DNA from 2 places in the Streptomyces sp. NBC_00691 genome. Region 2 is predicted to be linked to the other one. Evidence: riboswitches for the same ligand, from Rfam matches in the RefSeq annotation. Region 2 holds a riboswitch; the other holds the start of a gene.
The links. Region 2 has a riboswitch for S-adenosylmethionine ahead of OG392_RS10600 (aminotransferase class V-fold PLP-dependent enzyme). Riboswitches for the same ligand answer to the same signal wherever they lie in the genome.

Region 1 (11,278 bases), 2.1 Mb from region 2:
CGCGGCCGCCGCGGGCTCGCCGTACCGCTCCTGGCCGAGGGCGCGGAGCTCGGCGGCGAAGCCGAGGATCGTCTCCACGACGGCCTCGGGACCGCGGTCGCGTCCGGTGGCTCGGCGGGCCTCGTGGAGCAGGGTGCCGTCCGCCCCGACGAGGGCGGCCTTCATGCCTGTGCCGCCCACATCCAGGGCGATGACGTGTCTCACGGGTGACAGTTTGGCCCTCGGGGACCCAAAAGGTCTAGTCCACTGCCGAGGATTGTTGCGTACGGATACAAATTCGGGTCCCGTCATGGGCCCATCGTCCCGTCGACGTTGCGGAAGTGATACCCGAGTGGTGTAGACCTCATACCCGCGCACGCGAGAGACTTACGGCCCTGCGCAGAGCAAACGTGCGGCTCGATGCAGCTCAACGACGAGCAAAAGGTGGATGAAGCCGTGGAGCGGCGACGATTTCTTGGATGGACCGCGGCCGTCGCCGTACTCGGAATGACCGCCACGGTCTCCGGCTGCGGATCCCTCGGAGGCGACTCCGGCGATGTGACCCTGAGACTGGTCGCGGCCGACTACGACCTCACCGGCGGCGACACCACCAAGAAGTACTGGGCCGACCTCGTCACCGCCTTCGAGGCCGGACACCCCGGAGTCAAGGTCGAGGTGCAGGTCGAGTCCTGGGACGACGTCGACCGCAAGGTCGCCGAGATGGTCAAGGCCGACAAGGCCCCCGACATCGCGCAGATCGGCGCCTACGCCGACTACGCGGCCGCCGACCAGCTCTACGCCGCCGACGAGCTCCTCTCCATACCCGTCCAGTCCAACTTCCTCGCGCCGCTCGTCGAGGCCGGGGAGCACAAGCGGACCCAGTACGGGATGCCGTTCGTCGCCTCCACCCGGCCGCTGTTCTACAACAAGGCCCTCTTCGCCGAGGCCGGCGCCAAGCCCCCCACCACCTGGGCCGAGCTGGCCGAGGCCGCCGACAAGCTGAAGGACGACGGTGTCCGCACCCCCTTCGCGCTGCCGCTCGGCCCCGAGGAGGCCCAGGCCGAGGCCCTGATGTGGATGCTCAGCGGCGGCGGCGGCTGGACCGACGGCACCGACCACTACGCGGTCGACTCCGACGCCAACATCAAGACCTTCGACTGGCTCAAGAACAACCTGGTCGCCAAGGGCCTCACCGGCCCCGTCGCCCCCGGCAAGCTCAACCGCAAGGCCGCGTTCGCCGCCTTTGCGAACGGCGAGGTCGGCATGCTCAACGGCCACCCCTCGCTCCTCAAGGAAGCCGCCAAGAAGGGCGTCCAGGTCGGCCAGGTCCCGCTCCCCGGCGTCGACGGCCAGGCCGAGGCCGCCATGGGCGTGGCCGACTGGATCATGGGCTTCAAGCAGAACGGTCACCGCAAGGAGATCGGCGACTTCCTCAACTTCGTCTTCAGCGACGAGAACGTCCTGAAGTTCGCCGGTGACAACGACCTCCTGCCGGTCACCGTGACCGCCTCCACGCGCATGGAGACCGAGCCCGAGCACGCCAACCTGCGCGTCTTCCTCAAGACCCTCCCGGAGAGCCAGCTCCCGCCGGTCGGTAAGACGTCCTGGGCCGAGGTCAGCGAGAACGTCAAGCAGAACATCGGCAAGGCCGTCACCCCGGCCGGAGTCCCCTCCCAGGTCCTCGGGGCGATCGGACGCGCGGCGACGGCGGCGGAGAGCGCCGAGTAGCGGGCCCGCGCGACCGGGCGGCCGGGGCGTCGACGGGCGCCGGGTAATAAGTTGTTCGTATGACCGAGGAGCGGGAGACGGCGGACAGCGGCGACGAGGGCGGGCTCGGTGAGCGTGAGCAGGCTCTCCTCGCCGTCGAGCGCCGCTCCTGGCCCGGCCCCGGCGCCAAGGAGCGCGCGGTCCGCGAGAGCCTGGGGCTCTCCCCGACCCGCTACTACCAGCTGCTCAGCGCCCTCCTGGACGATCCCCGGGCCCTCGTCCACGATCCGGTGACGGTGAACCGGCTGCGGCGGGTGCGGGAGGAGAAGCGGCGGAGACGGTGAGCGAGGGCATCTTTCGGTGCGGCCGCCCGGCGCCGTCTCGTTCGTGCCCCTGACGCGAGGCGGCGCGCGTCGGTAGGGTCGGGAGCATGGTCAGCCTCCCGCACCCGACCACATCCGCCGGCCGTGACGGTCTGGCCGCGCTTCTCGCGCGGCCCGCGAAGGCCGTCGTCGCCCTCGACTTCGACGGCACGCTCGCCGAGATCGTCCCCGACCCCGAACAGGCACGCGCCCACCCCGGCGCCGTCGAGGCGCTCGCCGCCCTCGCCCCCGAGGTCGCCTCCGTCGCCGTCGTGACCGGCCGCCCCGCCGGGGTCGCCGTCCGCTACGGCGGCTTCGCCGGTGTCCCCGGCCTGGAGCACCTCGTCGTCCTCGGCCACTACGGCGCCGAACGCTGGGACGCCCTCACCGGTACGGTCCGGGCAGCCGCCCCGCACCCGGGCGTCGCCTCCGTCCGCGCCGAGCTCCCCGGCTTCCTCGACCGGGCCGGCGCCTGGCCGGGCGTCTGGATCGAGGAGAAGGGCCGCGCGGTCGCCGTCCACACCCGCCGCGCCCTTGACCCGGAGGGCGCCTTCGAGGCACTCAAGGGCCCGCTGGGCGACCTCGCCACCCACCACGGCCTCGTCCTGGAGCCCGGCCGCATGGTCCTGGAGCTGCGGCCCCCGGGCATGGACAAGGGCGTCGCGCTCGAGGAGTACGTACGAGAGGTGGGCGCCGGGTCCGTGCTCTACGCGGGTGACGACCTGGGCGATCTGCCCGCCTTCGCCGCCGTCGAGAAGCTGCGCTCCGACGGCACCCCGGGCCTGCTGGTCCGCAGCGGTTCCACGGAGGTCCCGGAACTCACCGACCGCGCGGACCTCGCGGTCGCGGGCCCGTCGGGGGTGGTGGACTTCCTGGCCGCCCTCGCCGCGGCCGTACGGGAGGGCTGAGGCCCGTCGGACCCGGAGGCGACGGATCCCGGCGACGGGCTGGGGCGACGGACCCGGTCAGCCCTCGTGGACCAGCAGGTCCACGAGGCCCGTCAGGTCCTCCTCGCCGCTGCCGACGTCGAGCCGACGGCGCATCAGCGCGAAGTAGGGGGCGAGGAGTTCGGGGCTGACACCCTGCCCCGCGGCCGTGTCCATGAAGGTGGGTGTGCCGGCCACCTGCATCGCCAGGTTCGACACCACACCGGTGGTGTAGTCGCCGGACCTCAGCTGCCGGGCGGTCTGCCCGACCGACGCGCCGGCCATCGCCCCGATCCAGTCGCCGAGCAGCGGCGCGAACGCGACCGGGTCGATGTCCTCCCGCCGGATCAGGGCGAAGGCGTGCGCGACCCCGGCGAACATCCCGTACATCGCGCTGAGCAGGGCCACGTCGTGGAGGGCCGCGAAGCCCGCGTCCTCCCCGACGTACCTGGTCCCCGCCGGGACGGCCAGGGTCGCCTCGTGCTCCTCGAACAGCTCCCGCGAGCCGCTGTAGAAGACGTAGCCGCCGGCCTCCGGGACGCCGATCATCGGAGGGACGGCCATGATGCCGCCGTCCAGGTGGCGGGCGCCCCGCTCCTCGGCCCACGCGGCCCGGTCGCGGGCCTCGGCGGGCGTGCCGGTGACCAGGTCGACCACGTCCTTGCCGGTCAGGTCGGTGCCCGCGAGGGTCTCCTCGACGGAGGCGTCGTCGAGGAGGCAGACGACGATCAGGCTGCTCGCCGCGACCGCCTCGGCGGCGGTGCCGGCGACCTTCGCGCCCTCGGCGGCGAGCGGCTCGGCGCGGGCCGGGGTGCGGTTCCAGACGGTGAGCGGATGCCCGGCGGCGAGCCAGGCGCGGGCGAGGGCGGTTCCCATGGCGCCGAGGCCGAGCAGGGTGACGGGGGTCTTCTCCCCGGGGGTCGTTGTCATGCCCTTAGGCTGGTTCCGGGCCCGGGGATGCTCAAGTACCCACTTCGGAGTGGGTGGTTACCCCGGGGGAAGCGAGCAGGTCGGAAGGGTGCGGACATGACGACGCTGAACCGGCCCGGCGCACCGGACGGGCACGTCTGCGGGATCGACACCGCGATGGAGATCATCGGCGGCAAGTGGAAGGTGCTCATCCTCTGGGCGCTGCACCAGCGGCCGTACCGCCGTTTCGGGGAGCTGCGGAGGCTGGTCCCGGGCATCACGGAGAAGGTCCTCGCCTCGCACCTGCGGGAGCTGGAGGCGGACGGCGTCGTCGACCGCACGTCGTACGACGAGGTGCCGCCGCGCGTCGAGTACTCCCTGACCGAGGCCGGCACCCGGCTCAACGCGGCCCTCGAACCCCTGGCCGCGTGGGGGCGGGAGCGGGCCGTCGGCTAGGGCGTCTCCTCCCGCAGGGCGTCCAGCTGGTTCAGGAACCAGCGCTGCGGGGGCAGGGCCGTCGCCGTCGCCGCGAGGCGCTTCGTGCGGTCGGCTCGTTCCGGCAGGGGCATCGCGAGGGCGGTGTGGAGGGCCTCGGCGGTCTCCGAGACGTCGAAGGGGTTCACCGGGAGGGCGTCCTCCCGCAGCTCCTGGTACGCGCCCGCGCCGGTCGACAGCACCAGAGCGCAGCCCGCGTCCGAGACCACCGGTATCTCCTTGGCGACCAGGTTCATGCCGTCGCGCACCGGGTTGACCAGGGCCACGTCCGCCAGGCGGTACGCGGCGAGGGAGCGGGTGAAGTCGTCCTCCACGGAGACGATCACCGGCTGCCAGCCGGCCGTGCCGAACTCCGCGTTGATCTCGGCGGCCAGCCCGGCCACCGAGGCCGTGTACGCGCGGTAGGACTCCAGGTCCTGCCGGGAGGGGTACGCCGAGGCCAGATGGACCACCCGCTCGCGCCACTCGGGGTGGACGGTGAGCAGCTCCCGGTAGGCGAGGAGGCCGCGCAGGATGTTCTTCGACAGCTCGGTGCGGTCGACGCGGACGATGGTCCTGCGCTCGCCCACCTCGGCACGGAGCCGGGCGAGGGCCTCGTCCACCTCGGGGCGGTGGGCCAGGGCCCGCAGCTCGTCGCCGTCGACGCCCAGGGGGTACGCCCGGACCCGGGTGCGGCCCTTCCCGGCGCCGTGGCGGCGCCACTCCACGCCGTGCCAGGGGTCGCCGCTCGGCCGGACGCCCTGGGCCGTGCCCGTGGAGTCCTCGCGTCCGGAGCAGCAGCGGATGAACGCCGACGCCCATCCCCAGGTGTGGAAGCCCAGCTCGTCGGCGCCGAGCATGCCCCACAGGAGTTCCTCGACGATGTCGTCCGGCACCATGCGCAGGTACTCGGAGGACACCCACGGCGTGTGGGTGAAGTGGCTGATCCGCAGGTCGGGGCGGAGTTCCCGCAGCATCCCGGGGACGAGTGCCAGGTGGTAGTCCTGCACCAGGACCGCCGCGCCTTCGTCGGCCTCGGCGGCCAGGGCCTCGGCGAAGGCGCGGTTGTAGGCGCGGTACGACGCCCAGCGGCGCCGGAACTCCGCGTCGAAGACGGGCTCGCGCGGGGTCTCGTACAGGTGGTGGTGGAGGAACCAGAGCACCGAGTTCGCGATGCCGTTGTACGCGTCGGCGTACACGTCCGGGTCGATGTCCAGCATGCGGACGCCCGGTTCGCCGATGCCGCGCCGGACGGCCTCCCGGTCTCCCTCGCCGAGCGCCGCGCACACCCACAGGCTGCCCTGCGAGGAGACGGCGCTCAGCCCGGAGACCAGGCCGCCGCCGCCCCTGCGGGTGTCGAGCTCGCCGTCCTCGCCGCGCACGTACGAGACGGGTCCCCGGTTGGATGCCACGAGCACAGATGCCATGGGGCGAACCTAGCCCGTCCCGTAAACGCTCAAACGTACGTATACGAGACGGGTGGATCCGGCCACGGAGGGTGGCCGGGCCTCCGGCGGGCCGTCAGCCCTCGCGCCGGCCGCGCATCGCCGCCTTCGCGACCAGGCCGGTCGCCGCGAGGGCGAGGCCCAGGGCGCCCAGCAGCCACAGCCGCTCGCCGTTGCCGCCGGTCTCGGCCATCGAGCCGCCGGCGGCGTTCCCGTGGGGCCCGGGGGCCGGGGGCGCGGGGGCGGCCCCGGCGGGGGCCGCGGCGGGCGTGGGCCCGACCCGGGCCGGTTCCGGGTCCGCGGGCGTGGGCGTGGGGTCCACCGGCGTAGGGGTCGGATCCACCGGGCTCGGTGTCGGGGTCGGTCTGGGCGCCGTCTTCGGCCTGTCGAGCTTCGGTGCCGCCCCGCAGGCCGGGTCCTCGCTGCCGGCTCCGCAGTTGGAGCGGGGTGTCCCGGCCACCACGCGGGTGCGGAGGAGGCCGTCCCCGGCCACCGGGTCCTTGATCTTCACCGAGTAGGTGACGGTCGCGGTCTTCCCGGCCGGGACGGTTCCCACGTACCCGATTCCCGGCGCCGTGTACGTCGCCGTGCCCAGGTCCGTCCTTACGTCGCCCCGGTAGTCGGCGTCGTCGAGGATCCCGGTCAGGTCGTCGCCGAACGTGGCGTTCGGGTAGTCGAGCGTGCCGGTGTTCCTCGCCGTGATCGTGTACGTGACGGTGTCGCCCGGCTTCACGGCGCGCGGGCTCGCCGTCTTGGTGATCTCCAGGTCGGGGACGGGCACCGAGAAGGCCAGCGCGGAGGGCACGTAGGCGTCTCCGCGCGTCGAGAAGGTCAGGTCGGCCGAGGTGGCGCCCTGGGGGACGGCACCGTCGGGGAGGTCGAAGGACTTCGCGTCGATGCTCAGGTTGTCGACCGGCCCGGGGGCGACGGCACCGTCGGCCCCGCCGATGAAGAAGTTGTCGGTGTTGCCCGAGCGGGGCTCGGTGACGTTCTTGCCGTCGACGAGGAAGGCGTCACCAGGGGTGTTCCGGTCGCCCTCGTACGCGGTGACGCCGGCCCGCGCCCTGCCCCCGATCCGGTGGAAGCCGTCCACGGTGACCGTGGTCGCCGGGGACGTCGAGCGCTGGAGGACGTGCCCGCCGTACACGTGCACCTGGCGCCGCTCGGGCGCGCGGACCGGGTCCGGCCCGGGGAACCTGTGCACGACGGTCAGCGACCAGCCCGCGACGCAGCCCTTGCCGTCGGACGCCCAGATGTTGCCGACGGCCACCTGCGCGTCCGTCCCCGACGTGCCCGCGAACGCGGCCGTCACGTCCGACTCGCCCGTGTACCAGTGCGGGCCCTCGGCGTCGGCCGGGTCGGCGACCATGCTGTCGATCGAGACCGGGGTCACGGGACCCGCGCCGACCTTGATCACCGGGGTGGTCGTCGTGGGATCGCCGGGCGAGCGCGGGCCATCGGTGCCGGAGATGTCGCAGCGCTTCAGCGGCGCCCCGCCCGGCCCCTTGTACGTGCCGTCGTTGCCGCCCCAGAAGAGCCGGGCGTACGCCACCTCCGCGCCCGCCGGGATCCGCACCCGGCCGGTGCTGGAGCCGTAGTCGCTCCCCAGGGCGCCGGCGTCGATCCGCCGCATCACGAAGGTGTTGTCGCTGTCCGGGCCCTGGCCGCTCGCCGCCGTCGCGCAGCGGGCGGCCGGGTCGGCGGGGGCCGCCGGGCAGCCCATGACCGTGTTGCCGATCATCGTGAAGTCGCCGTACAACGACGCGTCGTACCGCTTGCCGAAGGGCTCGACCACGTCCGCCGCGGCCGGCCCCGCCGCCGTGAACGCGAGCGAGCCCGCGAGGAGGCCGATGACCGTCGCCACCCTGCCCAGGTGAGGTTGTCTGAAGCGCATAAAAGGCAAAATAGGCAAAACGGATCATCATTCGGCGTTACGCCACGCGGCGGCGGGCGTACTCCACGATCTCCGCCATCGGCGGCCGCTCCTCCGTGTCCACCGCGTACGTCCGCGGCTCGAAGCCCTTCTCACCCCGCTCGAACTGCGTCAGCCGCGGCCGCACCAGATGCCCCCGCGACAGCCGCAGCTGCGCCGTCCGGTAGATCGCCGCCGCCATCCTGCCCAGCGCGAGACCGTCCTGGTGCCGGTGCTTGCGCACCCCCACGTCCACCTGCGCGAGCGCGTCCAGACCCACCGTGTGCAGCGCGTCCACGAGCAGACCGAGCTCCACCCCGTACCCGACCGGGAAGGGCAGCCGTTCGAGCAGGGACCGGCGCGCCGCGTACTCGCCGCCCAGCGGCTGGACGAAGCCGGCCAGCCGCGGCCAGTGCAGATTGAGGAGCGGGCGGGCCACCAGCTCCGTCACCCGACCCCCTTGGCCGGAAGCCCTGCCGGCGGCGACCCCGTCGAACTCGGCGCCGAACGGGCGGTCGTACATCGCCTTCACGAAGTCCACGTCCGGGTCCGTCAGCAGCGGGCCCACGATCCCCGACACGAAGTCCGCCGAGAAGTCCCGCAGGTCCGCGTCGATGAAGCACACGACGTCCCCGGTCGTCACCATCAGCGACCGCCACAGGACCTCGCCCTTGCCCGGCACGGCCGGTATCCGGGGGAGTATCGCGTCCCGCGCGACCACCCGCGCCCCGGCCGCGGCCGCCACCTCCGCCGTACGGTCCGTGGAGCCCGAGTCGATCACCACCAGCTCGTCGACGAGCGGCACCGCCTCCGACATCAGCTCGCGCCGGATCACGGCGACGATGTCACCCACCGTCGCCTCCTCGTTCAGCGCCGGCAGGACGACGCTGACCTTCGTGTTCCGCTTCGCGGCGAGGATCCGCTCCAGCGGCCGGTCCGCCACGGACCAGGACCGCCGGTCCAGCCAGCGCTCCACCTCTTCCAGCACGTGATCTCCATCTCGCGGTTCGGACGGCCGGTCCAAGCGTCCGGGCCTTCGGTTACAGTCTTGAACAACGCGGATGCCCGATGCACGTCGGGGTGCCGCCCGCGCCGGAGCGCAGGAACGAAAGTTCACCGCGCTTCACAATCGAATACCGCTCATCCAGAGGGGCAGAGGGAAACGGCCCGTTGAAGCCCCGGCAACCCTCCAGTCGGTTACTCGTCCTCCAGCGAGGCTCCCGGCTAGGGAAGGTGCCAAATCCGTCTCATGGCGAAAAATTCGTCATGGGAAAGATGAGGAGAAAGGGCCTCGCCTCCATGGCTGTACAGACTGTTACCCCCGCCACTTCGGTCGACCTCGGTCCCGCGTCCGGGCTTTCCTGTCGCGAGTGCGGTGAAATCTTCCCGCTCGGCCCGATCTTCGCCTGCGAGCTGTGTTTCGGACCGCTCGAAGTCGCGTACGACCTCCCCACCGGCGACCCCGAGGCGCTGCGCAAGCAGATCGAGGCCGGCCCCGCCAACATCTGGCGCTACGCCCCGCTGCTGCCCGTCCCCGCCGACGTCGCCGACAAGCCCAACCTGAACCCGGGCTGGACCAAGCTCGTCCAGGCCGACAACCTCGCCCGCGAGATCGGCGTCGCCCCCGGCAAGCTGTTCGTCAAGGACGACTCCGGCAACCCGACCCACTCCTTCAAGGACCGGGTCGTCGCCCAGGCCATCGAGGCCGCCCGCGCCTTCGGCTTCACCACCCTCTCCTGCTCCTCCACCGGCAACCTGGCCGGGGCCGTCGGCGCCGCGGCCGCCCGCGCCGGCTTCCGCTCCTGCGTCTTCATCCCGCACGACCTGGAGCAGGGCAAGGTCGTCATGGCCGGTGTCTACGGCGGCGACCTCGTTGCCATCGAGGGCAACTACGACGACGTCAACCGCTTCTGCTCCGAACTCATCGGCGACCCGCTGGGCGAGGGCTGGGGCTTCGTCAACGTCAACCTCCGCCCGTACTACGGCGAGGGCTCCAAGACGCTGGCGTACGAGATCTGCGAGCAGCTCGGCTGGGTCATCCCCGACCAGCTCGTCATCCCGATCGCCTCCGGCTCCCAGCTCACGAAGATCGACAAGGGGCTCCAGGAGCTCATCAAGCTGGGCCTCGTCGAGGACAAGCCGTACAAGATCTTCGGTGCCCAGGCCGAGGGCTGCTCCCCGGTGTCGGTGGCCTTCAAGGCCGGCCACGACGTCGTACGGCCCCAGAAGCCGAACACGATCGCCAAGTCGCTCGCGATCGGCAACCCGGCCGACGGCCCGTACGTCCTCGACATCGCCCGCCGCACCGGCGGCGCCGTGGAGGACGTGAACGACGAGCAGGTCGTGGACGCGATCAAGCTCCTCGCGCAGACCGAGGGCATCTTCGCCGAGACCGCGGGCGGCGTGACCGTCGGCGTCGCGAGGAAGCTCGTCGAGAACGGGCTGATCGACCCGAACCTCACCACCGTCGTCCTCAACACCGGCGACGGACTCAAGACCCTGGACGCGGTGGCCGACACCTCTCAGGCGACCGTCACCATCCGCCCGAGCCTGGACGCGTTCCGCGACGCCGGCCTGGCCCTCTGAAAGGTTCCGAAGACATGGCCGTGAACGTCCGCATCCCCACCATCCTCCGCACCTACACGGGCGGGCAGTCCGAGGTCCAGGCCGAGGGCACGACCCTCGCCGAGGTCATCGCGGACCTGGAGAAGAACCACACCGGCATCGCCGCCCGCGTCCTGGACGACCAGGGCAAGCTGCGCCGCTTCGTCAACGTCTACGTGAACGACGACGACGTGCGCTTCGAGCAGGGCCTGGAGACGGCCACCCCGGCCGGCGCCGGCGTCTCGATCATCCCGGCCGTCGCCGGAGGCTGCTGAGCCCGCGCCGGGCCGCCGGTTGTCCCGTCTTTCTTGAATTGCCCCTTCCGCGTCATAAAGCGGAAGGGGCAATTCTGCATGGTTGAGCGCGGTAGAGTTGGGGAAGTCCCCTCCGCTGCTCATGCCAGGCGCATATGAGAATGCGTCCCCGCGCGACAAGAAGCAGCCAAAGTGTGTGTGCGATGTGTACCCTCTGCACGCTTTGCCGGGCCCGACTTGCCCCGTGATTCAAGGGATTCTCCCCAATTCGCCTTTCCTCGGCGCCCAGAATTCTCGCTCGATTGACCTGTTGCAGAGGGCAGTTGGGCAGATACATTCAGCGGCGGTCGACGCGTTCCGGCGCAGGGTCTGACCCGGGTCCGCGAAGTGCGGGTCCCGCGCAAGGGCCAGTAATAGGGGAGTTAGGCATGGCTCAGGGCACCGTCAAGTGGTTCAACGCGGAGAAGGGCTACGGCTTCATCGCGGTCGACGGTGGTGCGGATGTTTTCGTCCACTACAGCGCGATCCAGATGGATGGCTACCGCAGCCTCGAAGAGGGACAGCGAGTCGAGTTCGAGATCTCGCAGGGCCAGAAGGGTCCGCAGGCGGACATGGTCAAGCTCGCCGTCTGAGCGCGGCGCGATCGGCCACCGACGCAACGCCGTCGAGGGGTCCGTATCCCTGAGGGGATACGGACCCCTCGCGC
Region 2 (11,278 bases):
GTCAACATCTCCACGATGTCGGCGATCGTCGTGGCCGGCACCGGAGCCAAGGTCGTCAAGCACGGCAACCGGGCCGCCTCCTCCGCCTCCGGCGCCTCCGACGTCCTGGAGAAGCTCGGCGTCAACCTGGACCTGACCCCGAAGCGGGTCGTCGAGGTCGCCGAGGAGGCCGGGATCACCTTCTGCTTCGCCGTGAAGTTCCACCCGGCGCTGCGCCATGTGGCGATGGCCCGCAAGGAGCTGGGCATCCGGACCGTCTTCAACTTCCTCGGTCCGCTCACCAACCCGGCCCGCGTCCGGTCCCAGGCGACCGGTGTCGCCGACGCCCGGGTCGCTCCCATCGTCGCCGGGGTGCTCGCCGAGCGCGGTTCCTCCGCGCTCGTCTTCCGCGGTGACGACGGCCTCGACGAGCTGACCACCACCGCCACCTCGCGGGTCTGGGTGGTCCGCGACGGCGCGGTGCGGGAGGAGGCCTTCGACCCCCGGGACGTCGGCATCGACCTCGTGCCCGTGGAGGCGCTGCGGGGCGCCGACGCCTCGTACAACGCCGACGTGGCCCGCCGGCTGCTCGCGGGGGAGACCGGTCCGGTACGGGACGCGGTGCTGCTCAACTCGGCGGCGGCGCTGACCGCGCTCACACCGGGGGACAGCACCCTGGTGGAGCAGATCCGCGCCGGCATCGAGAAGGCCGCGGAGTCGATCGACTCCGGCGAGGCCCGCCGGGCCCTGGAGCGCTGGGTGGCCGCCAGCAACGCCTGACCCCCGCACCTCGTACGCCCACGACCCCGGTCCAGTATGCGGACCGGGGTCTTGCGCTTCGGCGATCATGTGGCAGGATGCTCTACAGGTCACGAGTGACAGCGTTTTGGCCCCGGCTTGCTGTCCGGCAACCCTCCGTCCGTGGCGGGGTGCCCCGGGTGATGACCAGGCCGTAGGCAGCGAGGTCTACGGCAAGCGCGGACCCCTCGAACACCAGGGGTCCTGGTCTCTCGAGGAGCGTTTTCCGTGAGCAAGCGAATGCGATAGGGCGAGTACGCCCCTTCTTCACCCTCGGATCACCGGATCAGGGTCACTTCCGCGTACCCCGTGTACCCCTGAGTGCCCCTGCACCCTCTGCGCACCCGTGTCTTCCGAGGCATCACCCCGTACCCCGGCGCGTCCGGCCGTGTGCGGGTTCACCGAAGCCATTCCGCACCGCCCGCCGGGAGATACCGCCATGTCCGCACGCCCTGACGCCGCCGTCGCCACCGTCGAGACCGCCGCCGTCCCCCTCGCCGAGACCGCCGCCGAATCGGCCGACCCCTGCTGCGCCGCCCCGCTCCCCGTGCTCGGCCGGGACGTCACCGTCCCGCTCGTCACCGGCGGCGAGGTGACCTACGCGGCGCTCGACTACGCGGCCAGCGCACCGGCCCTCCAGCGGGTCTGGGACGACGTCGCTGCGTACGCCCCCTACTACGGCAGCGTCCACCGCGGCGCCGGGTACCTCTCCCAGCTCTCCACCGACCTCTTCGAGAACAGCCGCGTCACCGTCGCCGAGTTCCTCGACTGCCGCCCCGACGACCAGGTCGTCTTCACCCGCTCCACCACCGACTCGCTCAACCTGCTCGCCGCCACGCTGCCGGCCGACTGCCAGGTCTTCGTCTTCGAGACCGAGCACCACGCCTCGCTGCTGCCCTGGCGCGACGCCCGCGTGACCTACCTCAATGCGCCGCGCACCCCGGAGCAGGCCGTCGCCACCCTGGAGCGGGCCCTCGCCGACCGCGCCCCCTACGGCCCCGCCCTGGTCTGCGTCACCGGCGCCTCCAACGTCACCGGTGAGCTGTGGCCGGTGAGGGAACTCGCCGCCGCCGCGCACGCGCACGGCGCCCGGATCGTGCTCGACGCCGCCCAGCTCGCGCCCCACCACCCGGTCTCCGTCCAGGAACTCGACGTGGACTGGATCGCCTTCTCCGGGCACAAGCTGTACGCGCCCTTCGGCTCCGGCGTCCTCGCGGGCCGCGCCGACTGGCTGCGGGACTCCGAGCCCTACCTCGCGGGCGGCGGCGCCTCCCGCAAGGTGGCCCGTCGGGCCGACGGTGGTGTGGACGTGGAGTGGCACACCACCGCGGCCCGGCACGAGGCCGGTTCGCCGAACGTCATCGGCGTCTACTCCATCGCCTCCGCCTGCAAGGCGCTCACCGAGGCCGGCTTCGACTCGCTCGTCGAGCGCGAGCGGCACCTCATCGCCACGGTCCGGGCGGGACTCGCCGAGGTTCCCGAGGTCAAGGTGCTCTCGCTGTTCGGCGACGACGCGCCCCGCGTCGGCGTCATCTCCTTCGTCGTGGACGGCTGGAACAGCTCCCACTTCGCCGCCGCGCTCTCCGCCGAGTACGGCATCGGCGTCCGGGACGGTCTCTTCTGCGCCCACCCGCTGGTCCGTACCCTGCTCGGCAGCGACCCGCAGGACCCCGGCGAGTGCGGCGCCCCCGAGGCGGCCCCGGGGGAGCGGTCGCTCAACGCCATCCGGGTGAGCTTCGGCGCCGGCACGCCGGACGAGCACGTGGAGCGGTTCGTCGGCGCCGTGAAGGAGCTCGTCCGCGACGGCGCGCAGTGGAAGTACCGTACCGAGGACGGCCGCTGCGTCCCGGACCGCGGCTGATCACTCACTCGTACGGGTGAAGGGGGCCTCCCGTTCGGGAGGCCCCCTTCACCCGTGCCGTGAACGAGGTTCAGGACTCCAGGCCGATGGCGAAGGCCGCCTCCAGATCGTGCTGGGAGTACGTACGGAAGGCGACATGCGTGTCCGTGGCCTCGACGCCCGGGATCTTGCTGATGCTGCCGGGGATGACGTCCGCCAGGTCGTCGTGGCGGGGCACGCGGACCATGGCGATGAGGTCGTAGGTGCCGGTCACCGAGAAGACCTCGCTGACGCTGTCGAGCCCGGCGATCGACTCGGCGATCTCGGGGATGCGGTCCACGCTGGTCTTGATGAGCACGATCGCGGTGATCACGGCTGGCTTTCTCCCTCGGTCGCCGCGGCTTGGGCTTTCACTCTATCCCCACCCCGGTAGCGCCCCCAGGCGTAGAGGAAGCCGACGGAGAAGCCCACCACATGGGCCAGATAGGCGACGCCGGGACCGGCGCCCGCCGCCTGCGCGGCCAGCCACTGGAGCGCGAACCAGAAGATCAGCACGATCCAGGCCGGAAAGCGCAGCGGCAGGAAGAAGAGGAACGGGAAGAGACTGGTGACCCGGGAGCGCGGGAAGAGGAAGAGAAAGGCCCCGAGCACACCGGAGATCGCCCCGGACGCCCCGACCAGGGTCTGCTCGCTGTTCGCGTGCGCCACCGCGTAGCCGAGCAGCGCGAGGTAGCCCGTGCCCAGGTAGAAGAGGGCGAACTCGACGGGACCCATGCGCTCCTCGGCCATCGCCCCGAAGACGTACAGGAACAGCATGTTTCCCAGCAGGTGGAGCCAGCTGCCGTGGACGAAGAGCGCGGTGAGCGGGGTGAGCAGGGCTCCGGGCTCGCCGCTCATCAGCTCGGCGGGGACGACACCCCAGCGCCGGAAGTACGCGCCCTGGGCCGCGAGGAGCTCGTCCCCCGTCCCGTACACCGGGTTGAGCCCGGAGACCGGGCCGATCACGAAGAGCACGCAGCAGGCGGCGATCAGTCCGTACGTCACGGTGGGGCCACCGCGGGTGCCGCGCCGGGACCCCAGGACAGCACGGACCGCACCTCGCCAGTCGATCATGGACAGATCATGGCGTACCGGGGTCGAACTGGACAGAGTGCCTCGCCGTGCCCCCGCGTACCGGCGAGGCCGTAGGGTAACGGGCAGTACGACCGCAGTTCGACGGCGCACCGCGGCTCCCGCACCTGGTACCAGCAACAGGAAGAAGGACGGCACGATGACGACGGTTCCCCTGCCGACCGCCGACACCCGGTGGCGCTGCACGCTCTGCGGCAACCTGACCCGCTTCGACGTGACGCGCTCCTCCAAGGTCGTGGAGTACGTCCATCTGGACCTCGCGGGAGACCCGACGGTCGAGGAGCGGCAGGTGGTCAGTGAGACCATCGAGTCGGTCCGCTGCCGCTGGTGCAACGCGGTGGATCAGATCGAACTGGTGGACAGGCCGGGCGCCGCCTCCTGAGGGACGGCGCGGACGACATAGGGGTGACGGATCGTGGAGCAGCCCGCGCACGGTGGAGAGCCGGCCGGCGCGGCAGGTGACGCTGCCGAGACGCTCGACCACCCACTGCCGGAAGGCGTACGGCGGCGGGTGGTCGCGCTGGTCGCCGACGCCTTCGGCGGGCTGACCGTCGCGGAGCTGCCCGCACCCCTGAGGCAGTACGCCCGGTTCACCGCGAGCCGGCGCGCCAAGTTCGCCGGGAACGCCATGGCGGCGGCCCTGGAGAGCGACCCGCTGTTCCGGCAGCGGATCGGCGAGCGTTTCAAGCAGGGCCAGCCCGAGCTGGCCGGAGCCGTCGAGACCGGCACCCCGCCCGCCGCGGCCGACCCCGTCGACGTGGCGGCCGCGGCCTATGTGCTGCGTCCGCCGGGCTGGGTCAAGCTGGTGGCCGCCGCGGGCGAGGAGGCCCAGCGCGTCGACGCCGAGCGGGCCGACGAGGCGGGCCGGCGTGAACTGGAGCGGCTGCGCGAGGAACTCGTCGCCGCCCGGGACCGCTCGCGCGGTGAGACGGAGCAGTTGCGCCACGATCTGGAGGCGGCCCGGAAGGAAACGGAATCGCTTCACCGCAAGCTGCGCAGCGCCCAGAGCGACGTGAAGCGCGGCGAGGCCGCGCTGCGCCGGGTCCAGGGCGAGATCGACGCCGCGAAGGCGGAGGCGGCCGCCCAGGTGTCGTCCGCCGAGAGCGAGAGCAGACGGCTCAAGGCCCGGCTCGGCGAGGTCGAGGCCGCTCTGGAGGCGAGCCGCAGGACCGCCCGCGAGGGGCGCTCGGTGGAGGACATGCGGCTGCGGCTGCTGCTCGACACCGTGCTCGACGCCGCCCAGGGGCTGCGCCGCGAACTCGCGCTGCCCCCCGTGTCGGTGCACCCGGCGGACACCGTGGACGCGGTGGAGCCGGGGCGGATGTCGCCGAAGGACATCGCCGCCCGGGCGCTCTCCGAGACCGACCCGGCGCTGCTCGACCAGCTCCTCGCGCTGCCGCAGGCCCATCTGGTCGTCGACGGCTACAACGTCACCAAGACCGGCTATCCCACGATGCCGTTGGAGAAGCAGAGGCTGCGGCTCCTCGGCAGCCTGTCGGCCCTCGCGGCCCGTTCGGGCGCGGAGGTCACCTGTGTCTTCGACGGGGCGGAGCTGGCGGCCCCGGTGCTCCTCGCGCCGCCGCGCGGGGTGCGGGTGCTGTTCTCCAAGCCCGGTGTGACCGCCGACGAGTTGATCCGTCAGCTGGTGCGGGCCGAGCCGCCGGGCCGGCCGGTCGTGGTGGTCTCCACGGACCGCGAGGTGGCCGACGGAGTGGCGAAGGCAGGAGCGCGCCCCGTGGCGTCCGCCTTGTTGCTGAAGCGGCTTTCGCGGCTCTCCTGAGGCATCGGTACACATCGCAACTCTTGTGTCGTATGCCCGAATTCTGGAGGGCGGACCGTCAAGTGCCCATCACTGCCTGTGCGGTCTGTGTAAATTAAGTGGTCCGTGAGCGATATTTTTGCCAGTGGGATTTGAACTGATCACAAGTTGGTCACTAGGGTCGGGGCTCGAACCTTCGCGCGGTTGATCACCCATCCGGGGTGGCGGCGGAGGAACCGCCTGCCCCTTACCGGTTGGGCGGCTCTGAGGAAGAAGGAGCTCGCCTTCGTGGCGTCCCACCGTCGACCCAAGCAGCCGAGCCGCATGCGCGTGACCGTACTCACCGCGACCGCGGCCGCCGCCGTAGCGCTCACCGCCCAGACGGGCGCCCAGGCGGCCCCCGCCAAGCCCAAGATCGACGAGGTCAAGTCGAAGGTCGACAAGCTGCACCACGAGGCCGAGGAGGCCACGGAGCAGTACAACCTCGCCGAGGAGCGCCGCGGCAAGCTGCAGCAGGAGATCGGCAACCTCCAGGACAAGGTGGCTCGCGGCCAGCAGGAGCTCAACACCCTGCGCGACCAGATCGGTTCGGTCGCCAGCGCCCAGTACCGCTCGGGCGGCATCGACCCGGCCCTCCAGCTCTTCCTCTCCGCCGACCCGGACACCTACCTCGACAAGGCGTCCGCGATCGACCAGCTGAGCGCCCAGCAGGCCGACGTCCTCACCTCGATCCAGGCCAAGCAGCGCAGCCTCGCGCAGCAGCGCGCCGAGGCCACCACGAAGCTCGGCGACCTCGAGGACGTCCGCAAGACGCTCGGCGAGAAGAAGAAGATGTACCAGGGCAAGCTGGCCGACGCCCGCAAGCTGCTCAACACGCTGACCCAGGCCGAGCGCGCCAAGATGGAGCAGGAGGAGCGCGCGAAGGAGCAGCGCGCGAGCCGCGACGCCGGCGAGCGCATCGACCTCGGCAACGAGGCCGCCGCGTCCGGCTTCGGTGCCGCCGCGCTCAGCGCCGCCGCCACCCGCATCGGCATGCCGTACCAGTCCGGTCACGAGGGCCCCTCGTCGTTCGACTGCTCCGGTCTGACCCAGTGGGCCTACGGCCAGGCCGGCGTCGACCTCAGCCGCGTCACGTACACCCAGCAGAACGACGGCACGAAGATCGGCCGCAGCCAGCTCAAGCCGGGCGACCTGGTCTTCTTCAACAACCTGTCGCACGTGGGTCTCTACGCGGGCAACAACACGATCCTCCACGCACCCAAGCCGGGCGCCAACGTCCGCTACGAGTCCATGAGCTACATGGGCACGTTCCAGTTCGGTGTCCGCATCGGCGGCTGACCCGCCCGACGCGACCCGCGCAGCCGTACCGCCCAATCGGGTGGTTCGCAGCGACGCGAGCTGACCTGACGCCCCGCCGGTGACCTGTGATCTCCGGCGGGGCGTCACTTTGTGTGCCCGGCGCCTTCGTTGGACGCGGACTGATCAACGGCTACTGTCTGCCGCGCCAGTCAGCGTCGAGCCGAACGGAGCGCGATCCGTGGCGTCCCACCGCCGACCCGCCAGGGTCACCGTCCTCACCGCCGCCGCGGCCACCGCCGCCGCGACCCTCGGGGCCGTCCCCGCGAGCGCCGAGCCCGGTGCCGGGTCCGAGGCCACCCGTGCCACGGTGGACCGCCTCTTCGAGGAGGCCGAGAAGGCCACCGAGGGCTACAACCGGGCGGACGAGAAGGCGGACGCGCTGCGCCGGACGGTCTCCCAGGCCCAGGACAGCCTCGCCAGGGGCCAGGAGCGCATCAACCACATGCGGGGCGCGCTCGGTTCGGTCGCCGGCGCCCAGTACCGCTCCGGCGGCATCGACCCCGCCCTCGCCCTGCTGCTCTCCTCCGACCCGGACACCTACCTCGACCGGGCCTCCGCGCTCGACCGGATCACCGCCCGCCAGGGGGTCGCTCTCGGCGAACTCCGGCGGGAGCAGCGCCGGCTGGGCCAGAAGCGGTCCGAGGCCCGGACCGCCCTGGTCGAGCTGGAGCGCAGCCGGGCCGAGGTCGCCCGCCACAAGCGCGTCGTCGAGGGCAAGCTCGCCGAGGCCCGCCGGGTCCTGGCCACCCTCACCGTCGAGGAGCGCGCCGACTTCGACCGGGCCTCGCGCTCCGGCGGCCGCGCGGAGGAGCTGCCTCCGATGCCCGAGGCCGCCCCCGGCTCCTCACGGGCTGCCGCCGCGGTGATCGCCGCCCGCAGCGCGGTCGGGAAGCCGTACGTGTGGGGGGCGACCGGCCCCTCCGCCTTCGACTGCTCGGGCCTGATGGTCTGGTCGTACGGGAGGGCCGGGATCAGCCTGCCGCGGACCTCCTCCGCGCAGCGGTACGCGGGCCGGCAGGTGCCGCTCTCGCAGGCGCAGCCCGGTGACCTCGTCACGTACCGCGGCGACGCCAGCCATGTGGGGATCTACGCCGGAAACGGCCAGGTCATCCATGCCCCGTATCCGGGCGCGCGGGTCCGCTACGACCCGGTGAACATGATGTCGCACGTGACGGTGACCCGGGTCTGAGCCCGCCCGCGGCAGAGCCCCGCACCGGGGTCAGGACCGTACCGGACGCGGTTCCCGCCGATCGGACCGTACGATCGGAGGCGTGGCGGGTCAGGGGTGTGGAGCGCGGAGGCCGGCTACGGCCTGCCTGGCGGTCCTGCTGCTCCTGCTCGCGGGGCTCGTCGGCTGCGGTGGGCGCGCCGACCGACCCGCCGACACGGCCGCCCGGGAGATACAGGCGCTCCTCGACCGGCACGCCAGGGCGCTCCTCGACCGCGACCAGCCCGGCTACCTCGCCGCGGTCGATCCCTCGTACGCCCCGGCCGCCCTCACCGTCTTCCGGCGGCTCGCAACGGTTCCCGTCGATGGCTGGAGCTACCGGCTCAACGGGGTCGACCGCACGGCCGCCGACCGCGTCACCGTCCGCGCCGACCTCGGCCACCGGCTGGCGGGCCACGACCGCCGGCCCGTCACCGGCGCCCGGGTCCTCGATCTGACGGAGCGGGACGGGCGCTGGTACGTGACCGGTGACCGCCCGGCGCCGGGGGCGCCCCGGCAGCTCTGGGAGCAGGGCGACGTGGCGACCGTCCGGGGCGCCCGCTCGCTCGTCCTCGGCGTCGGACAGAAGCCCGAGCGGCTGCGGGAGATCGCCGCGGCGGCGGACCGGGCCGTTCCCGTCGTCTCCGCCGCGTGGCCCGTCGAGTGGGCCCGTGACGTGGTGGTCCTCGTCCCCGGGTCGCTGGCGGGGATGGGCGAGCTCCTCGGGGCGCCGGGGACCTCCTACCGGGGCATCGCCGCCGTCACCACGGGGGAGACGCGGGCCGGCGCGGACGCCCCCGCGGACCGGGTGATCGTGAACCCGGAGGCGTACGGGGTTCTCGGCGAGTTCGGCCGGCAGCTCGTCCTCACCCACGAGACCGTCCATGTCGCCACCCGCGCCGCCACCACCCCGTCGACCCCGGTCTGGCTCTCCGAGGGATTCGCCGACCGGGTCGCCTACCGGGACACCGACCGCACCGCCGCCCAGGCCGCCCCCGAGCTGCGCCGCGCGGTCCGCGCGGGCCGGTTGCCCGCCCGGCTCCCGGAGGATCCCGACTTCGCCTTCGGCGCGGACGCGGAGGCGCTGGCCAGGGCGTACGAGGGCGGCTGGCTTGCCTGTGAGCTGATCGCGGACCGCTGGGGCGAGACCAGGCTGACCGACTTCTATCGCGCGGTGGGCGCGCACCCGGGCCGGGAGGGCGCCGTGGAGACGGCCCTCCACGAGGTGCTCGACACCACCCCCGAGGAGTTCACCGCCGACTGGCGGGAGTACCTGGGGAGACGGCTGGCATAGGCCGGGCCCGCGGCAGTCCGTACCGCGCCCGGATCTCACGCTCGCGGGCGTCCTCGTCCGGCTGCCGCTCACCCACCCGGCACCCGCCGTCCCGGGGGAGGCCTACCGGGAACTCCGCGCGTCGTCCGCACGCCTGAGCAGGGTGATGCCGTCCCGCGTCTCGACGACCCGGTATCCGGGGACCTCCGGGTCGGCGGCTTCCAGCGCCTTGCCGGTCGCGCACTCCGGGTCGGAGGTGTCGGCGGCGTCGTAGATCATCCACTCGGGGCGCTCCTTCGGAGGGAAGGAGCGGGGGAACAGACATACCTCGCTGACGGCGGCCCGGTCGGCGAGCTGGGCGGCCAGGCGGTTCGACGCGGCCACGGTGGCGCCGTCGGGGATCTTCCCGAGCAGCGCGTCCGACGTCCTGACGTAGGCGGAGTCGCTCCAGGTCCGTGGCAGCACGACCTCGTGCAGAGGGTGGGTGAAGAGGGTGACGCTCGTGGCCACCGCGCCGATGACGCAGGCGGGCACGACCCGCCGCGGGGTCACGCCGTTCGCGACCGCGTGAACGGCGGCCGCGAAGGCGATGGGCATGAGGACCGCGCTGTAGTGGAACTCCATCCCCCAGTAGAAGGGGTTCGATCCCGTGAAGCGCCAGGCCAGCGTCGGCAGCGCGACGAGCAGGATCGGAGACCGGAGGGCCAGGAAGCCGGTCGGCGCGACGATCATGAAGAGCGTCAGCCACTTGACCGGAGGCCACAGGGCTCCGGCGGCCTGCGCCAGCATGCCGACCTCTTCGGCGGTCTCGGGCGGCAGATAGGCGAACTGCCCGAGGGGGTTGAAGTGTGGAAGGACGACGAGCATCTGCAGCGCCGTCGCGCCGGCCCCGAAGGCGGCGACGGCGAGCCCCGTCACCCGCGGCCCCTTCCAGGCCACATAGGCCCCGATCGCGGCGACCGTGAGCCCCAGGTCCTCCTTGACCAGCACCAGCGGCAGGGCCCAGAGAGCGGCCGCGCGCCAGTTCTTCCGACCGGCGGCGCAGAGGGAGAGGGACAGGAGCGGCACCGCGAAGGAGACTTCGTGGAAGTCGAAATAGATGAGTGCGGCGATTCCCCACGAGGCGCCGTAGGAAATTCCGACCCAATAGGCGAATTTCTGTCCCCTCGCTTTGTGTGCCCACTTCATCAGGGGAATTATGGAGAACGCCACCAGAGCTGCCTGGCAGACCAGCAGCGTATAGCTCGAAGGGAATACCTTGTAGACGGGTGCGAGGAGCGCGAGTATCGGGTGGAAATGGTCCCCGAGTGTGTTGTACGCGGGCCCCTTGAGATTCGAGTAGGGGGCCGAGAACTCGGAGTAGGATCTGACGATCTGGGTGAAGATGCCCAGGTCGTACCCTGTCGTGAGGTTCGCTGCGTGACGTCGCGTCGACAGCAGGAGATACAGCAGGAAGAAACCGCCGGAAACCATGAGGAGTGACTTCCCGGATATACCTGCCGGGGCTTTCGGCGCATCCTCTGCGGTGGTCGCCCCGCCGCCCGTCCCGTGCCGCTGAAGCGTGTCGACCGAGAGAATCGAGTTGTTCATGTCAGCAGAAGAACCTAACGGGAAGGCAAAGGTGCCCCAGGGTAGCACCAGTGCGTATCGGTGTTCGGGCCACTCCTGATCAGGCCGAACCGGCCAGGGCCTTTTCGCGCTCGGGCCGACGCGTCTGCCCGGGGATGCGCACGACGCCGGCCTCGGTCACCGTGTGCCGCCACAGGGCGCGGCAGGCGGAGAGGGCGGCGACCACCAGGAGGCCGTTGCGCAGGAACAGCACCCCGATGCCCAGCGGATCGCTCTGCGTCACATGGAAGAACCAGACGGGGAACTCGAACTGCGTCACGGCCGTCGCCCACAGCACCAGATGGGCGGGCCGCCGCATGCTGC

Region 1: another riboswitch for S-adenosylmethionine. It lies ahead of thrC (threonine synthase); the one in region 2 lies ahead of OG392_RS10600 (aminotransferase class V-fold PLP-dependent enzyme).

The regions. Positions count from the first base shown of each region.
Region 1 is NZ_CP109007.1:4,468,733-4,480,010, forward strand. Features, by position in the region: gene OG392_RS20260 (ROK family protein) at 1-204, opposite strand, end outside; gene OG392_RS20265 (ABC transporter substrate-binding protein) at 424-1,707, shown strand; gene OG392_RS20270 (DUF3263 domain-containing protein) at 1,767-2,030, shown strand; gene otsB (trehalose-phosphatase) at 2,117-2,956, shown strand; gene OG392_RS20280 (NAD(P)-dependent oxidoreductase) at 3,014-3,904, opposite strand; gene OG392_RS20285 (winged helix-turn-helix transcriptional regulator) at 4,001-4,339, shown strand; gene OG392_RS20290 (alpha,alpha-trehalose-phosphate synthase (UDP-forming)) at 4,336-5,784, opposite strand; gene OG392_RS20295 (DUF7927 domain-containing protein) at 5,879-7,696, opposite strand; gene OG392_RS20300 (glucosyl-3-phosphoglycerate synthase) at 7,734-8,702, opposite strand; SAM riboswitch class I at 8,852-8,996, shown strand; gene thrC (threonine synthase) at 8,990-10,300, shown strand; gene OG392_RS20310 (MoaD/ThiS family protein) at 10,315-10,593, shown strand; gene OG392_RS20315 (cold-shock protein) at 11,001-11,204, shown strand.
Region 2 is NZ_CP109007.1:2,347,946-2,359,223, reverse strand. Features, by position in the region: gene trpD (anthranilate phosphoribosyltransferase) at 1-759, shown strand, start outside; SAM riboswitch class IV at 847-963, shown strand; gene OG392_RS10600 (aminotransferase class V-fold PLP-dependent enzyme) at 1,217-2,638, shown strand; gene OG392_RS10595 (Lrp/AsnC family transcriptional regulator) at 2,709-2,990, opposite strand; gene OG392_RS10590 (rhomboid family intramembrane serine protease) at 2,987-3,730, opposite strand; gene OG392_RS10585 (hypothetical protein) at 3,888-4,130, shown strand; gene OG392_RS10580 (NYN domain-containing protein) at 4,164-5,528, shown strand; gene OG392_RS10575 (C40 family peptidase) at 5,796-6,845, shown strand; gene OG392_RS10570 (C40 family peptidase) at 7,045-8,055, shown strand; gene OG392_RS10565 (hypothetical protein) at 8,138-9,367, shown strand; gene OG392_RS10560 (DUF2079 domain-containing protein) at 9,470-10,819, opposite strand; gene OG392_RS10555 (glycosyltransferase family 87 protein) at 11,016-11,278, opposite strand, start outside.